Regions from separate parts of the uncultured Agrobacterium sp. genome, predicted to be linked through region 2. Evidence: riboswitches for the same ligand, from Rfam matches in the RefSeq annotation. Region 2 holds a riboswitch; the other holds the start of a gene.
The links. Region 2 has a riboswitch for S-adenosylmethionine ahead of metA (homoserine O-succinyltransferase). Riboswitches for the same ligand answer to the same signal wherever they lie in the genome.

Region 1 (7,442 bases), on a different contig from region 2:
CGAGGGCCGGCGTAAAGGGTGGCCCGCATTGATGGGACTAAATTAAATGGCAAAGCATTTTCTCGACCTTTCGGCCGTCGGCTCGCAAGACCTGCGGCTCATTCTCGAAGACGCAAAGAGCCGCAAGATCGCGACCAAGAACGGAACGGCGGACAAGCCGCTCGCCGGTAAGATGCTGGCGATGATTTTCGAAAAGCCGTCGACGCGGACCCGCGTGTCCTTCGATGTCGGCATGCGCCAGCTGGGTGGCGAAACGCTATTTCTCTCCGGCACTGAAATGCAGCTTGGTCGCGCCGAAACCATCGGCGATACGGCAAAGGTTCTGTCGCGCTATGTGGACGCTATCATGATCCGCACGACCGATCATAACCGTCTGCTGGAGCTTGCCGAACATGCCACGGTTCCTGTCATCAACGGCCTGACGGACGAGACGCATCCCTGCCAGATCATGGCCGACATCATGACCTTCGAAGAGCATCGCGGCCCTGTGATGGGCAAGACGATTGCCTGGACGGGCGACGGCAACAATGTGCTGCATTCGCTGGTCGAGGGCTCTGCCCGCTTCGGCTATAAGATGAACATGGCCGTTCCCATGGGTTCGGAACCGCTGGACAAGTATCTCAATTGGGCGCGCAACAATGGCGGCGAGATCATGTTGTGCCACGATGCCGAGCGCGCCGTTGCCGGTTCCGACTGCATCGTCACCGATACCTGGGTCTCCATGAACCAGGAGCACAAGGCGCGCGGCCATAACATCTTCCAGCCGTATCAGGTCAATGAAGCCCTGATGAAGAAGGCCAATAGAGAGGCGCTCTTCATGCATTGCCTGCCCGCACACCGCGGCGAGGAAGTGACCGATGCGGTGATCGACGGCCCGCAATCCGTGGTCTTCGATGAGGCGGAAAACCGTCTACACGCGCAGAAGGCCGTGATTGCCTGGTGCATGGGCGTCATCTGATCTGGAGTTAGGGTAAAAGCCAGGGGCGCCGCCGGGAACTTGAATTTCCAGCGTAACGCCCCATCTTTACGCCAACCAGTGCTGCCGGTTCACGGCGGCGTTTCATCAATTGTTTATCGCGACATTTGGGCAGGGGATGGTTTCGTTTTGCCATTCCCAGCTTTATCTTTGCGAGAACCGCACAAAAGACCTGCAGATCGCGGCCGAAAACGTGGCGATCGCGTCCGCATTTCGGACGGCAGGTAAGAAGGAGCAGGACCATGGCGGACGTGACCGTAGAACTGGATGATATGAACTTTGCTGGCGACGATAAGGTCGTCCCCTTCCAGGTGGAAGGGCTAGACGTTCGCGGACGCGCAGTGCAGGTCGGTCCGCTCTTGAACGCGATCTTGCAGCGCCATGATTATCCGCCCGTTGTCGCCCGGCTTCTGGCGGAAGCCTTGGTGCTGACGGCGCTGATCGGCACGTCGCTGAAATTCTCCGGCAAGCTCACGGTGCAGACCAAGGGCGATGGTCCCGTCGATCTTCTGGTCGCAGATTTTACCGCGCCGGAAAACATGCGCGCCTATGCCCGCTTCGATGAAGATCGTTTGGCAGAAGCGACGGCGGCTGGACAAACATCGCCCGAGCAGCTTCTTGGCACCGGCATTCTCGCCTTCACCATCGATCAGGGCGTGGGCATGCAGCCCTATCAGGGCATCGTGCCTCTGGACGGTTCATCGCTGGAGGAAATCGCAAGCGTTTACTTCCGTCAGTCTGAACAGTTGCCGACGCGGGTGCGCTTGGGCGTTGCCGAGTTTTTCGACCGCGACAGCGAGGGCAAGCCACGTCGTGGCTGGCGTGCCGGTGGCATCATCGCGCAGTTCCTGCCACAGGCGCCGGAGCGTTTGCGCACCCGCGATCTTCATGGTGGCGACGGTGATGAGAGCACGTTCGCGGAAGCCGACGACGACGCATGGACCGAAGCGGTAGCGCTCATCGACACGGTAGACACCGACGAGTTGACCGATCCACAGGTGCAGGTGGAGCGGCTGCTGTTCCGACTCTTCCACGAGCAGGGCGTGCGCATCTACGAGCCGCAGTCGATCATCGACAAATGCAGCTGCTCACGCGAGAAGATCAAGAGCGTGCTGTCTGGATTTTCGGCAGAAGAAATCGAGGACAGCCAGGAAGATGGCGTCGTTTCGGTGAGCTGCGAGTTCTGCTCGACGACCTATCGTTATCCTGTCGAAGAGCTGCAGGCTTGAAATTCAAGAGCGGGGTGAAAGCCCCGCTCAGTTCAGCACCCGTGCAAGTCCCGGGCTGTCCAGCGAGAAGGCTGGGATATCCACGGTGAAGACCTCACCTGTGTCCGTCTCCATTTCGTAGTGCCCGAACATCATGCCCGACGGTGTGTCCAGCGGGCAGCCGGAAGAGTACTCGTAGCTATCGCCTGGCCGCAGGTATGGCTGTTCACCCACGACGCCGGGTCCGGTAACTTCGTCCACCACTCCAGTCTGATCGGTGATGTGCCAATAACGATTGACCAGCGTCACAGCCTGGTCGGAATTGTTCGTGATCACGACCGTGTATCCCCAGACGTAGCGGCTATCGTCCGGGTCCGATTGTTCTTCGAGATAATATGGATCGACGGTGACCTCTATCTCTCTTGTCGATGCACGATACATGTTCGCGACCTTGGCTGTCTCTGGCTCTAGCATTTTAGTCTACTACACCGAATGAAGGACAGGAATGTCCGTTGACTGGGACTACGTAGTTTCAATGCGTTACGAGGCAAAAGCGTTGCGTATCAGGAGTGTTTCTCCATTCAATACGCACAAAATCATAAAAAGAGAGTAGAGAAACCATGGTTTCTCTAAAATAATACAAGCCTTAGTGCCGCCCTCGCGTGACGAGCAGAAGCTTGGAAAAATGAAGAATAAAGCCCGGTGATCGATCACCGGGCACTCTATATCACGCAGAAACCTTGGCCAACGCCGCTGCAAAGTCTTCCAGCAGATCGTCGGTGTCCTCGATTCCACAAGACAGACGCAGCGTCCCACCGGAAATGCCGAGTTCCGCACGCGCCTCATCCGTCAGGTTCTTGTGCGTCGTGGTCGCCGGATGGGTGATCAGGCTCTTGGCATCGCCGAGATTGTTGGAAATCTTGACGACTTCCAGAGCATTCTGCAGCTTGAAAGCCGCTTCCTTGCCGCCCTTCAACTCAAAGCAGACGAGCGTCGAGCCGCCCGACATCTGCCGTGCGATGATATCAGCCTGCGGATGGTCGGCCCGGCCCGGATAGATGACCTTGGCAACCTTGGTCTGGTCGGCCAGGAAGTCGGCAATCTTGCCGGCATTTTCTGTCTGCTGCTTGACGCGCAGTGGCATCGTTTCGATACCCTTCAGCAGCGTCCAGGCGTTGAAGGGAGAAAGTGCTGGGCCAGTGTGGCGGAAGTAATCCTGAAGCTCTTCCTCGATCCACTTCTTGTCCGACAGCACCACGCCGCCGAGGCAGCGTCCCTGACCATCGATATGCTTGGTGGCGGAATAAACGACGATATGCGCGCCTAGCTCCAGAGGCTTCTGGAAGAGCGGCGTCGCAAACACGTTGTCGACAACGACCTTTGCGCCGATCTGGTTGGCAAGCTTGGCAACGCCAGCAATATCCACCACTTCCAGCGTCGGGTTGGTTGGGCTTTCGAGGAAGAACAGCTTGGTGTTGGGCTTGATCGCCTTTTCCCAGTTGGCAAGATCGCGGCCATCGACCAGCGTGCATTCGATGCCGTATTTCGGCGCAAGCGTTTCTACCACCCAGCGGCAGGAACCGAAAAGCGCGCGGGCCGCAACGATGTGATCGCCGGCCTTCAGCTGGCAGAGAATGGCAGCGCTGACAGCGGCCATGCCGGATGCCGTGGCGCGGGCATCTTCGGCACCTTCCAGCAGGCACATGCGCTTTTCGAACATGTCGTTGGTCGGGCTTGCATAGCGCGCGTAGATGAATCCATCTGTCTCGCCCTTGAAGCGCGCTTCGGCGGCTTCCGAGTTTTCGTAGACAAAGCCCTGGGTCAGGTAGAGGGCTTCGGACGTTTCACCGTAGGGGGAGCGCAGCGTACCGCCATGTACGAGTTGCGTTGCCGGGCGCCATTTCTTGCTCATTTGATCACCTTCAAACAAAAAAACCGGTCGCAAAAGCAGACCGGTTGCAAGCACCCGGTCTTTTTAGCCACTTGTTTAACGTGGCTGCAAGCCGACCGGCCAAATCACCACGGGATAAGATTGCCTTACTGCCGTTAACAACTTGCGTCAATGGCTTGCTTTTGATTTTGTCGGCGCGGAACAGGGGCAATGACGATGACGAGAACCACAGGTATTCTGGCCGATGGCGCGATACGGGCGCTGTTTTCTTCCGGCCACCTGAAGAGCGAGCGGGCGCTGGATGCGGATCAGATCCAGCCGGCAAGCCTCGACCTGCGTCTCGGGGCCAAGGCTTACCGCGTACGTGCAAGCTTCATGCCCGGCCCAGGCACCAAGGTCATTGAAAAGCTGGACCGCCTGCGTCTGCATGAGATCGATCTGAGCGAAGGCGCCGTGCTGGAAACCGGCTGCGTCTATATCGTGCCCCTGATGGAAGCGCTGGCGCTGCCCGCCGATATGTCCGCCTCGGCAAACCCGAAAAGTTCCACCGGTCGCTTGGATATCTTCACCCGCGTCATCACCGACCAAGCGCAGGAATTCGACAAGATCCCGGCAGGCTATCAGGGGCCACTTTATCTCGAAGTCAGCCCGCGCACCTTCCCCATCGTCGTGCGCCAGGGCTCGCGCCTGTCGCAGATCCGCTTCCGTATTGGCCATTCGCTGCTCAACGAGAGTGAGTTGCAGACGCTTCACAACAATGAAATTCTGGTCGCAAGCGACACGCCGAACGTCTCAGGCGGCGGCATTGCGCTGTCCATCGATCTCCAAGGTTTTGGCGAAAACAATTTGATCGGCTATCGCGGCAAGCACCACACTGCAGTCGTCGATGTGGACAAGAAGGCAGCTCATGACGTGCTAGATTTCTGGGAGCCGCTCTACTCACGCGGCCGTGCCGAACTGATCCTCGATCCGGATGAATTCTACATCCTCGTCTCGCGTGAAGCCGTGCATGTACCACCGCTCTACGCGGCGGAGATGACACCCTTCGATCCCTTGGTCGGCGAATTTCGTGTCCACTACGCCGGCTTCTTCGACCCCGGCTTCGGCCACGCCAGCGCAGGTGGCACCGGCAGCCGCGCCGTTCTCGAAGTCAGAAGCCACGAGGTACCCTTCATCCTGGAACACGGCCAGATCGTCGGACGTCTTGTGTACGAGCATATGCTGACCAAACCCGATGGCCTCTACGGCACCGGTCTTGGCTCCAACTACCAGGCCCAGGGCTTGAAGCTCTCAAAGCATTTCCGCGCCGAGTGATCGCCAAAGGTCACGCACGTGCGTTTGGCTTGACAGCCGCTTTGTTCTATCGGAAATCTTGAGACATGCGGGTGTAGCTCAATGGTAGAGCAGCAGCTTCCCAAGCTGAATACGAGGGTTCGATTCCCTTCACCCGCTCCAGCTGCCTTCCAAAGAGTTTGTCGCCGTACATCACACTGACTGTGGCTTGAAAACGCTGGGGAGCCGTACTTTCAGGCGCGGTCATACGTAAACGATGTCAGCAAGGATGTGACGAAGTTGCTGGCTTTTTCCTTGACGAGGACTTCCGTCCATTCGTCCGTTCCGCGAAATCTCAGATCTGTCTGGATACTGTCGACTGCTGCGGCTTCGATGCGTTCGATGTGCTCTTTGAAATGCGCTTCACCCTTGGCCTGGTAAAGGTCGCGGATGACCACCCGGAGGATTTCCTGCATCGCGATTTGCCATGCTGTGTTGGTCGCATTGAGTTCGTTGGCTGTTGTTGACATGCGTCCCACCTGTTTTGCTGGGTTTCTTGGCTCTCACCGAAGGGTTGCGCAAAACCATAAGGAGATGCTGCGAAAACTGTATGCAATAAAACGAGGCCTCAACGCTCAGTGAGCGAGACCTGAGGATCACACCACGATTTAAGATGTGGAGCAGACAGACGGCGTCTTCTTGCTGCGTTTGGTTGCCGGAGCATCCGCCACGGACTTGCGATCTGCCAGTTCTTTTGCAAGGCGAGCTGCCTTCAGCCTGGCTGTTTTTGCGTCACGCGCATCGACGGCAGCTTGCAGTTCATCCACAGCTTGATTTTTTGCAAAGAATGACGTTTGAAGCTTGCCGAAGGCAAGCTCTGCCTGCTGGCGAGATTTGCTGTGTGTTTCTGTCATGGGTATTTACCTTTCCGGCCAAACGCCGAAATAAAAAAGGCCAGGCGAAACGCCTGGCCTCGAATGAAATTGCTCCCGGCAGTGCCAGTACATCCGTGGTCAAAGAGGAGCCGATCTCACTTATGCGGACTGCAGATTGGTCGCAGACATCTTGCCCGACTTGTTGTCGCGCTCAAGTTCGAAGCCAATCTTCTGACCTTCGACGAGTTCGCGCATTCCTGCACGTTCGACAGCCGAGATGTGAACGAACGCGTCTGCGCCGCCATTGTCAGGCTGAATGAAGCCGAAGCCCTTAGTGGAATTAAACCATTTAACTGTGCCAGTGGTCATAATGAACCCTTTCAAAGCATAGAGTGAACGACCGCGCAACGAATGCAACGCGGGTAAAAACCGACTATTTTTGAAAGAGAAGTTCGCTTAGAGCGCGGTGCCAATCGCGCGGTAGACAAAGCTCGGCAAGCAAAAGATCGATGACGTATCTATAGACGGGTTCACTCCGGGAGTCAACGAAAAGTTTTTAACTTTACCGATGTTCATCTTTTGGTTGTGCTCGGCGTGGATTGCGTTACATTCTTAAGCGCCGCAAAGACAGCCGCGATTTCGGCTAATTTATCGATGGGAAGCGCATTGTCTGATTCAAGCACAGCCCAGAATGGTGCCGCTTCCGCTGCTACAAATGCTTCACCAGCTTTTTATCGCGAACATCCTGCCCGTAGATGAAAGCCTGGCGTTTGTAGGGAGCTAGAACGCACCGCCTAGCTCTTTCGACTTCGTAATAAGCTCGGCCGCGTGCGCGTCGTCTTCTAGCGATCCATACAAAATCTCGACCCTGCCTTCTTTCATACTGCAGTAATTGAGGATCCCCATCTTCAGCTGGGTTTGAACGGAAATGTCGTAGCCGCGCTTGCGATAGTCATCTTCGGTCGCGCCGGCGATGCCCACCATCAGCACCTTTCTGTGCGGATAGGTCTTATCGCCAAAGGCCCAATTCTGTGCCCACACACGATCGATCCAGCCTGTGAGGATTGCCGGCATAGACCACCACCAGACGGGAAAGAAGAGCGCTGTGGCATCATTTCTTTCCACACGCTCCGTCTCTCATTGAACGTCATCCGCGAAGTCTATGGTGCGTCCGCTCCAATCCGGCTCGTCCTGAGCTTTAAGAACCGGATCGAAATTCT
Region 2 (7,442 bases):
GGTGACGCGCCGTGGCGACAGCATCGTTCTCAACATGCCGTCCAACATCACCTTCGCAACCGATCAAGACCAGGTGATTCCGCCATTCTACCCGACGCTGAACTCTGTGGCGATCGTTCTGAACAAGTTCAACAAGACCTATATCGACGTCAACGGCTTTACCGACTCCACCGGCAGCCTGAACCACAACCAGTTGCTCTCGCAGCGTCGTGCCGCCTCGGTTGCCAATTATTTGGGAAGCCAGGGCGTCGATCAGCGCCGCATGTCCACCATGGGCTTCGGCCCGTCGCAGCCAGTGGCATCCAACGCAACGCCCGACGGCCGCGCCCAGAACCGTCGCGTGGAAGTGCTGATCTCGCCGTTGACGCAAAACGGCTAATAGCCTTTTACCTCAATGATCGTTTTCGAAGAGGGCTGCTTTGGCGGCCCTTTTTGGTGTGTGTAGACGGTGTGCAGGCGTGGTAGGCGCTTCAACATCGGCCCGAAAATCGGAATCGATTTTCGGAAAAGCATGATGCGTAGATTAAACAGGATAGAGCGCCTTGGTGCGTCCAGTGAGACGCATGGCGCTCTAGCTCTCAGCTTTTGCGCTCGGCTATGAAGCGGGCCGCTTGCACCAGAATATCGGCCTTCTCTCCGTAGGGGGCCAACAGGGTTGCCGCGTCGCACACCTGTTCCTGAAGTTTTTCACGCGCCCAGTCTTCCCCGCGTAACGCCACAAGCGTGCCCTTGCCGCGAGCGGCATCCTTGCCGGTTGCCTTGCCCATGGTAGCGGCATCCGAGGTGAGGTCGAGAAGATCGTCGGCAAGCTGGAAGGCGAGGCCGATCTTTTCGCCGAAGCTGCGCAGCGTCTTGCGGTGAGATGCGTCGTTTCCGGCAATGATTGCACCTGCCTCGCAGGCAAAGCGCAGCAACGCGCCTGTTTTCATCGCCTGCAAGGTCACGATGCCCGCTTCATCCGGCGCCTGCTTTTCTGCCGCCAGATCGAGCGCCTGACCGCCTGCCATGCCGCCAATGCCGGCAGCGCGCGAAAGCGCCAACACCAGTGCCGTCTTCTGATCGCCGGTCAGCGGCGTTTGCGGGCTCGCGATAATATCGAAAGCGAGCGTCAGGAGGCTGTCGCCCGCCAGAATGGCTGTGGCCTCATCGAACTTCTTGTGGACCGTCGGCTGGCCGCGACGCAGATCGTCATCGTCCATGGCGGGTAGATCGTCATGCACCAGCGAGTAGCAATGGAGACATTCAAGCGCGGCGCCCACACGCAGCGCTGCAGCCTCATTGCCGTCGAGCAGCCGCGCTGTCTCGATGACGAGGAAAGGCCGAAGGCGCTTGCCGCCGTTCAGCACGCCATGGCGCATGGCATCCAGCAGGTTGGCCGGCCGTGCGATCTCGTCATAACCGACCTTGTCCGTCAGGATCTCTGCCAGCAGTTTTTCCGTGCTTGCCGCGTTATCGCGCAGCCGTGTCTCGAATGTCATGGCACCGCTTCCTTACATCTCGCGGCTGTTTGGCATGGGGTAAAAGGGCTGGCAAATGTTTTGTTGAACGGGTGTGGAACTTCGCCCTGGTGAGTAGCCTTGATGGTGCGAGCGGAATATGAAAGGCTTGATCTGAACGAGTGGGGACGGGATGTGAGCAGTACGCCGGAAAGCGAAAGGGAGTATGAGGCGCTTCCCGACGAGGAGAGCAGGCCCAAATTGGATATCAAGAGCCTCGCCAAACGTGTCGGCATGTTTCTGCTGGCGCTGTTAGTCCTGCCCTATCTGCTGATCCCCGTTTATGCCATTCCCTTCATCCGACCCATCTCGACGCTAATGCTTGCCGATCTGGTGACTTTCCAAGGCTACGACCGGCAATGGGTGCCTCTGGAGGATATCTCGCCTCGGCTCATCCAGTCGGTGATGATGTCGGAAGACGGCCAGTTCTGTTTCCATGGCGGGGTGGACTGGAATCAGATGCAGGGAGTCGTCAATGACGCACTGGAAGGCGAGGCGACACGAGGCGCCAGCACCATTCCGATGCAGACGGCCAAGAACCTATTTCTCTGGAACGGTCGGTCCTTCATCCGCAAGGGACTGGAACTGCCGCTTGCGCTCGTATCCGACTTCATCTGGTCGAAACAGCGGATGATGGAAATCTATCTCAACATCGCCGAATGGGGCCCCGGTATCTACGGCATCGAGGCCGCGGCGCAGTACCATTTCAAGGTGCCAGCGTCGAAACTCAGCTCCCGGCAGGCAGCATTACTTGCCGTGTCCTTGCCGAACCCGATCGATCGCAATGCTAGCAAGCCCGGTCGCGGGATGCAGCGTCTCGCGGGGCTTATCGAGCGCCGGGCAAGAGGCTCCGGCGCTTATGTCGGCTGCGTGCTGGACCGATAGGCTTTAGTCTTTGGTGAAGATGTAATCCGTTTCCTGGCGAAGCGTTTCGCCGGGACGCAGGATCGCTTTCGGGAAGCCTTCGTGATTGATGGCATCCGGCCAGATCTGCGTTTCCAGGCAGAAGCCCGCGAAGGGGCCGTAATGGCGTCCGTCATGTCCCGGAACGGCAGTGTTCAGCTTGAAACCAGAATAGAACTGAACGCCGGGTTCGGTTGTGTGAACATCGAGCGAAATGCCGGAGGCTGGCGCGTGGACATGCGCGACCATGCGCTTGGCCACACGCTCTGCCGAAAGGCAGAAATTGTGGTCGTAGAGCACCTGTTCGCCATGGTCGTCCTTCCGGCTCATCAATGTCGGCTCACGCAGATCGAAGACCGTTCCGGAGACGGAGCGGATTTCGCCGGTTGGAATCTGGCGCTCATCGGTTGGCAGATAATGATCGGCGGCAATTTCGATATGATGGCCGAGGGCGGTCTCGGCGCCGTCGAGATTGAAATAGGAATGCTGGCAGACATTGGCGATCGTCGGCAGGTCGGTCGTCGTCTCATAGACAACCGACAGCACACCGCCCTCGCGGATCGTGTAGGTTGCCGTCATCGTGCAATTGCCTGGGTAACCAGCGCGACCGTTGGGATCTATGATCTGCAGCACGACATGGCTTGGTCCGTGCTCCATGATCATCCAGTTGCGCTTGCCCGTGCCGTCGCTTCCGCCATGCAAATGCGACACGCCCTTCTCGTTCAGCTCCAGCTGGTAGTCTTTGCCGTCGATGGAAAACTTGCCGCCACCGATACGATTGGCGTTTCGGCCCGGTGTCGCGCCGAAATAGGAGGAGTATTTCGGATAGTCGTCAAACCCGTCGAAGCCAAGAACCAGCGGCGGCTGATGTCCCTCAAGCCGCAGATCCTGAATGACCGCACCCCAGGTTATAACCTTGGCCGTCAGGCCGCCAGCGCTGATCGTCACCCGTTCGACCTTTTCGCCGGTCGCTGTCAGGCCGAAATTCTCCCGAACGCTTGCGTCACTCATCCGACATTCTCCCTATCGCTCGCAATTTGTGCCGGACGTTGCGCCATTTTGGCGGCTGACGCAACGTCGGAAAATGCGTTTTTCGCAGAAGCGATCGTGTCAGGCCGAGGCCTTGCCGATCTCCTCCAATGCGTAAGGGGTCGTCTGATAGATCTCGTTGATCCAGTTGCCGAAGAACAGATGCGCGTGGCTGCGCCACCGGTTGAGCGGCGTCAGTGATGGGTCGTTGTGCGGGAAATAATCATGCGGCAGCTTGATCGGCACGCCGGAATTGACGTCGCGGAAATACTCGTCCCCGAGCGAGGTGGAGTCATATTCCACATGGTTAAACATGTAGAGCCGCTTGCCGCGCTTCTCATGCACGAGACACACGCCCATTTCCTCGGATTCCATCAGGATTTCGAGATCGGGATGCTTTTCGATGTCGGCGCGACGCACCTCCGTCCAGCGCGACACCGGCACCTGGAAATCGTCGGAGAAGCCGTTGAGATAGATGGAAGCAGGGCAGAGATTGCGGTGGCGATAGACGCCGAAGGCCTTCTGCTTCAACTCATGCTTCGGCACGCCATGGAAATGATAGATCGCCGCCATTGCCCCCCAGCAGACATTCAGCGTCGAATGGACATTGGTTTCCGTCCAGTCGAAGATCTTCTTCATCTCGTCCCAGTAGGTCACGTCCTCATAGGCCAGCGTCTCGACGGGCGCGCCGGTAATGATGAAGCCATCGAACTTGCGGTGGCGCACCTCTTCCCACGTCTCGTAGAAGGAGAGGAGGTGTTCTTCCGGCGTGTTCTTGGCACGGTGGCCGCCGATACGCACCAGCGACAGCTCCACCTGAAGCGGCGACGCGCCGACAAGGCGAGCCATCTGGATTTCGGTCTTGATCTTGTTCGGCATGAGGTTTAAGAGCCCGATCTGTAGCGGGCGGATATCCTGACGGATCGCCATGGTCTCGGTCATGACCCGTACACCCTCATTGACGAGGGTTTCGAAGGCGGGAAGCGTATCGGGAATCTTGATGGGCATCGCGAACTCTCACGTCCAAACACAAAAAAACCGGCAGCGAAATCGCGACCGGTCCTCGGAAATTGCCTTTTTCCTCGACCCTTTAGCGACTTCTTTAAAGTGGCTGCAAGCCGGTCGGCAAATCACCACTGCTGGCTGTCATAATCCTGTCTGGCTGAAAAATCAATATGGCCGCCTTTTGCGGCGTTTGCGCCTTTCCTTGAGGTGGTGTTTCGCGATAAGGCAGGGCATGACATCGGATCATTTCACCATTCTGCTGGGCGGCGATATCGTCGTGACGGAGCGCCTGCGCCGTGCGGTTGCCGGATCACGGGTGATTGCCGCCGATAGCGGCATGAAACATGCCAGGCCGCTCGGGCTTCAACCGGAATTGTGGGTGGGCGATTTCGATTCCGCCGATGCGTTTCTGGTGCAGGAATGGCCGGCTGTGCCGCAACAGCCTTTTCCCGCCGCCAAGGGGGAGACGGATGGCGAGATTGCCGTTTCCGAGGCTTTGGCGCGAGGTGCGAAACGCCTGACGCTGGTCGGCGCGCTTGCCGGCGAGCGATCCGACCATGCGCAGTTTCATCTGCTCTATGCTGTGGCGCTGGCCGAACGCGGACTTCAGGTGGTGCTGACGTCTGGTGAGGAAGAAGCTTTTCCGCTGCTTGCCGGCGATTTGGTGCTCGATCTGCCGCGCGGCTCGCTGTTTTCTGTTGCCGGTTTTACGGCCCTTTCGGGCCTCGATATCGAGAACGCCCGCTATCCCCTCAGTGATTTTGCGCTTGCCTTCGGCTCATCGCGCACTATGTCCAACGTGGCTGAGGGCGACATTCGCCTTCGCCTTAAAAGCGGCAAGGCTATCGTCCTTGCCCGTCCTTACGATCTGACCGGAGCCTGATGCCTTGGCACCCCCCATTCTGAAACTCGACGACATCGAGCTGACCTTCGGCGTGACCCCGCTGCTCGACGGCGCCAATCTGCAGGTGGAGCCGGGCGACCGCATCTGCCTTGTCGGCCGTAACGGTTCGGGCAAATCGACGCTGATGAAGATTGCCGCCGGTCTGGTGGAAGCGCAGTCCGGCGAGGTGTTCCGTCATCCGTCCGCGACGATCCGCTATCTGGAGCAGGCGCCGGATTTCGGCGCTTACGAGACGGTGCAGGCCTATGCCGAGTCGGGTCTGGGGCCGGGCGACGATCCGTATCGCGTCAGCTATATTCTCGAACATCTAGGGCTGACCGGCCAAGAAAATCCTTCGAGCCTTTCCGGTGGGGAAGCGCGCCGTGCCGCACTTGCCCGAGTGATGGCGCCCGAGCCGGATATTCTGATGCTGGACGAGCCGACCAACCATCTGGATCTTCCGACCATCGAATGGCTGGAAAGCGAATTGCAGCAGACGCGAAGCGCGCTTGTGCTGATTTCGCACGACCGTCGCTTCCTTGAGAAGGTGTCGACCGCCACCGTCTGGCTCGATCGCGGCCAGTCCCGCAGGCTCAGCCGTGGCTTCGGCCATTTCGAGGAATGGCGCGACAAGGTGCTGGAAGAGGAAGAGCTTGAGCAGCACAAGCTCGGCAAGGCCGTCGAGCGCGAAGAGCACTGGATGCGCTATGGCGTGACGGCACGGCGCAAGCGCAACATGCGCCGCGTCGGAGAGTTGCGCGACATGCGCGCCGCCTATCGCGGCCACAAGGGGCCGCAGGGCTCGGTACAGGCCACAGCCGTGGAAGCGCGCGAATCCGGCAAGCTGGTGATCGAGGCGGAGGCCATCACCAAGGCCTATGGCGATCGTACCATCGTCGCACCCTTTTCGCTGCGGGTGCATCGCGGCGATTGCATCGGTCTCGTCGGGCCGAATGGTGCAGGCAAGACCACGCTGCTCAAGATGCTGACAGGTACGCTCGCGCCCGATAGCGGCACGGTGAAGCTCGGCACCAATCTGGAAATCGCGACACTCGACCAGAAGCGCGAAGACCTCAATCCGAACGACACGCTGGCACATTACCTGACCGACGGTCGTGGTGAAAGCCTGCTGGTCAACGGCGAGCAGAAGCATGTGACCGGCTATATGAAGGACTTCCTCTTCCAGCCGGAACAGGCCCGCACGCCGATCCGCAATCTGTCCGGTGGCGAGCGCGCCCGTCTTATTCTAGCGCGTATCCTGGCAAGACCGACCAACCTTCTCATCCTCGATGAGCCGACGAACGATCTCGATATCGAGACGCTGGACCTGCTTCAGGAAATCGTCGCAAGCTTCTCGGGCACCGTCATTCTCGTCAGCCACGACCGTGATTTCCTTGATCGCACCGTGACCTCGACCATTGCGCCCGCCAATCCGGATGCGCCGGATGGCCGCTGGATCGAATATGCAGGCGGCTATTCCGACATGATGGCGCAGCGTAAGGGTGCGGCAGAAGACAAGAAGCGCTCGGACAAGCAGGAGAAGGCGAAAGTCTCGGCCAATGCCGCTCCCGCTACTGAACCTGCAAAGGGCAAGGGCAAGCTGTCCTTCAAGCAGAAATTTGCGCTGGAAAATCTGCCGAAGGAAATGGAAAAGCTGCAGCAAGAAATCGCCAAGCGCGAAGAGCGAATGGCCGATCCGCAGCTTTTCGCCAAGGACCCCGGCGCTTTCAACAAGCTGGCGGAGGAAATGGCAAAGCTTCGCCAAAAGCTGGAGGTCATGGAGGAAGAATGGCTGGAGCTTGAGATGCTGCGCGAAGAGATGGAAGGCTAGGCCTCTTTGACAGGCGCGTAAATATGGGCTCTGCTTTGTTCCAACAGGGAGGAGCCCGCCCATGCGCATGATCTTCGTCAATATGCCGGTCAAGAATATCGAGACATCGAAAGCCTTCTTCACCGCGCTCGGCTTCAGTTTCAATCCGGAATATTCGGATGAGCGCACGCTGTGCATGATCGTCGAGAAGAACATCTTCGTCATGCTGCTTCAGGAGGAGCGGTTTCGCGATTTCATCAATGGCGAGATTGCCGATGCAAAGAGCAGCACGGAAGTTCTGACCTGCCTATCCGCC

Region 1: another riboswitch for S-adenosylmethionine. It lies ahead of QZ869_RS15035 (O-succinylhomoserine sulfhydrylase); the one in region 2 lies ahead of metA (homoserine O-succinyltransferase).

Annotation. Positions count from the first base shown of each region.
Region 1 covers NZ_CAJYTV010000016.1:302,960-310,401, forward strand. Annotated here, with positions in the region: gene argF (ornithine carbamoyltransferase) at 47-958, shown strand; gene QZ869_RS15025 (Hsp33 family molecular chaperone) at 1,219-2,205, shown strand; gene apaG (Co2+/Mg2+ efflux protein ApaG) at 2,233-2,625, opposite strand; gene QZ869_RS15035 (O-succinylhomoserine sulfhydrylase) at 2,912-4,096, opposite strand; SAM riboswitch at 4,139-4,217, opposite strand; gene QZ869_RS15040 (2'-deoxycytidine 5'-triphosphate deaminase) at 4,292-5,389, shown strand; tRNA gene QZ869_RS15045 (tRNA-Gly) at 5,457-5,530, shown strand; gene QZ869_RS15050 (hypothetical protein) at 5,602-5,877, opposite strand; gene QZ869_RS15055 (hypothetical protein) at 6,016-6,261, opposite strand; gene QZ869_RS15060 (cold-shock protein) at 6,382-6,591, opposite strand; partial or broken gene QZ869_RS15065 (NAD(P)H oxidoreductase) at 7,003-7,442, opposite strand, start outside.
Region 2 covers NZ_CAJYTV010000017.1:193,314-200,755, forward strand. Annotated here, with positions in the region: gene QZ869_RS16055 (OmpA family protein) at 1-379, shown strand, start outside; gene QZ869_RS16060 (polyprenyl synthetase family protein) at 579-1,478, opposite strand; gene mtgA (monofunctional biosynthetic peptidoglycan transglycosylase) at 1,731-2,381, shown strand; gene QZ869_RS16070 (aldose epimerase family protein) at 2,385-3,410, opposite strand; gene metA (homoserine O-succinyltransferase) at 3,510-4,436, opposite strand; SAM riboswitch at 4,499-4,575, opposite strand; gene QZ869_RS16080 (thiamine diphosphokinase) at 4,666-5,316, shown strand; gene QZ869_RS16085 (ABC-F family ATP-binding cassette domain-containing protein) at 5,321-7,147, shown strand; gene QZ869_RS16090 (VOC family protein) at 7,209-7,442, shown strand, end outside.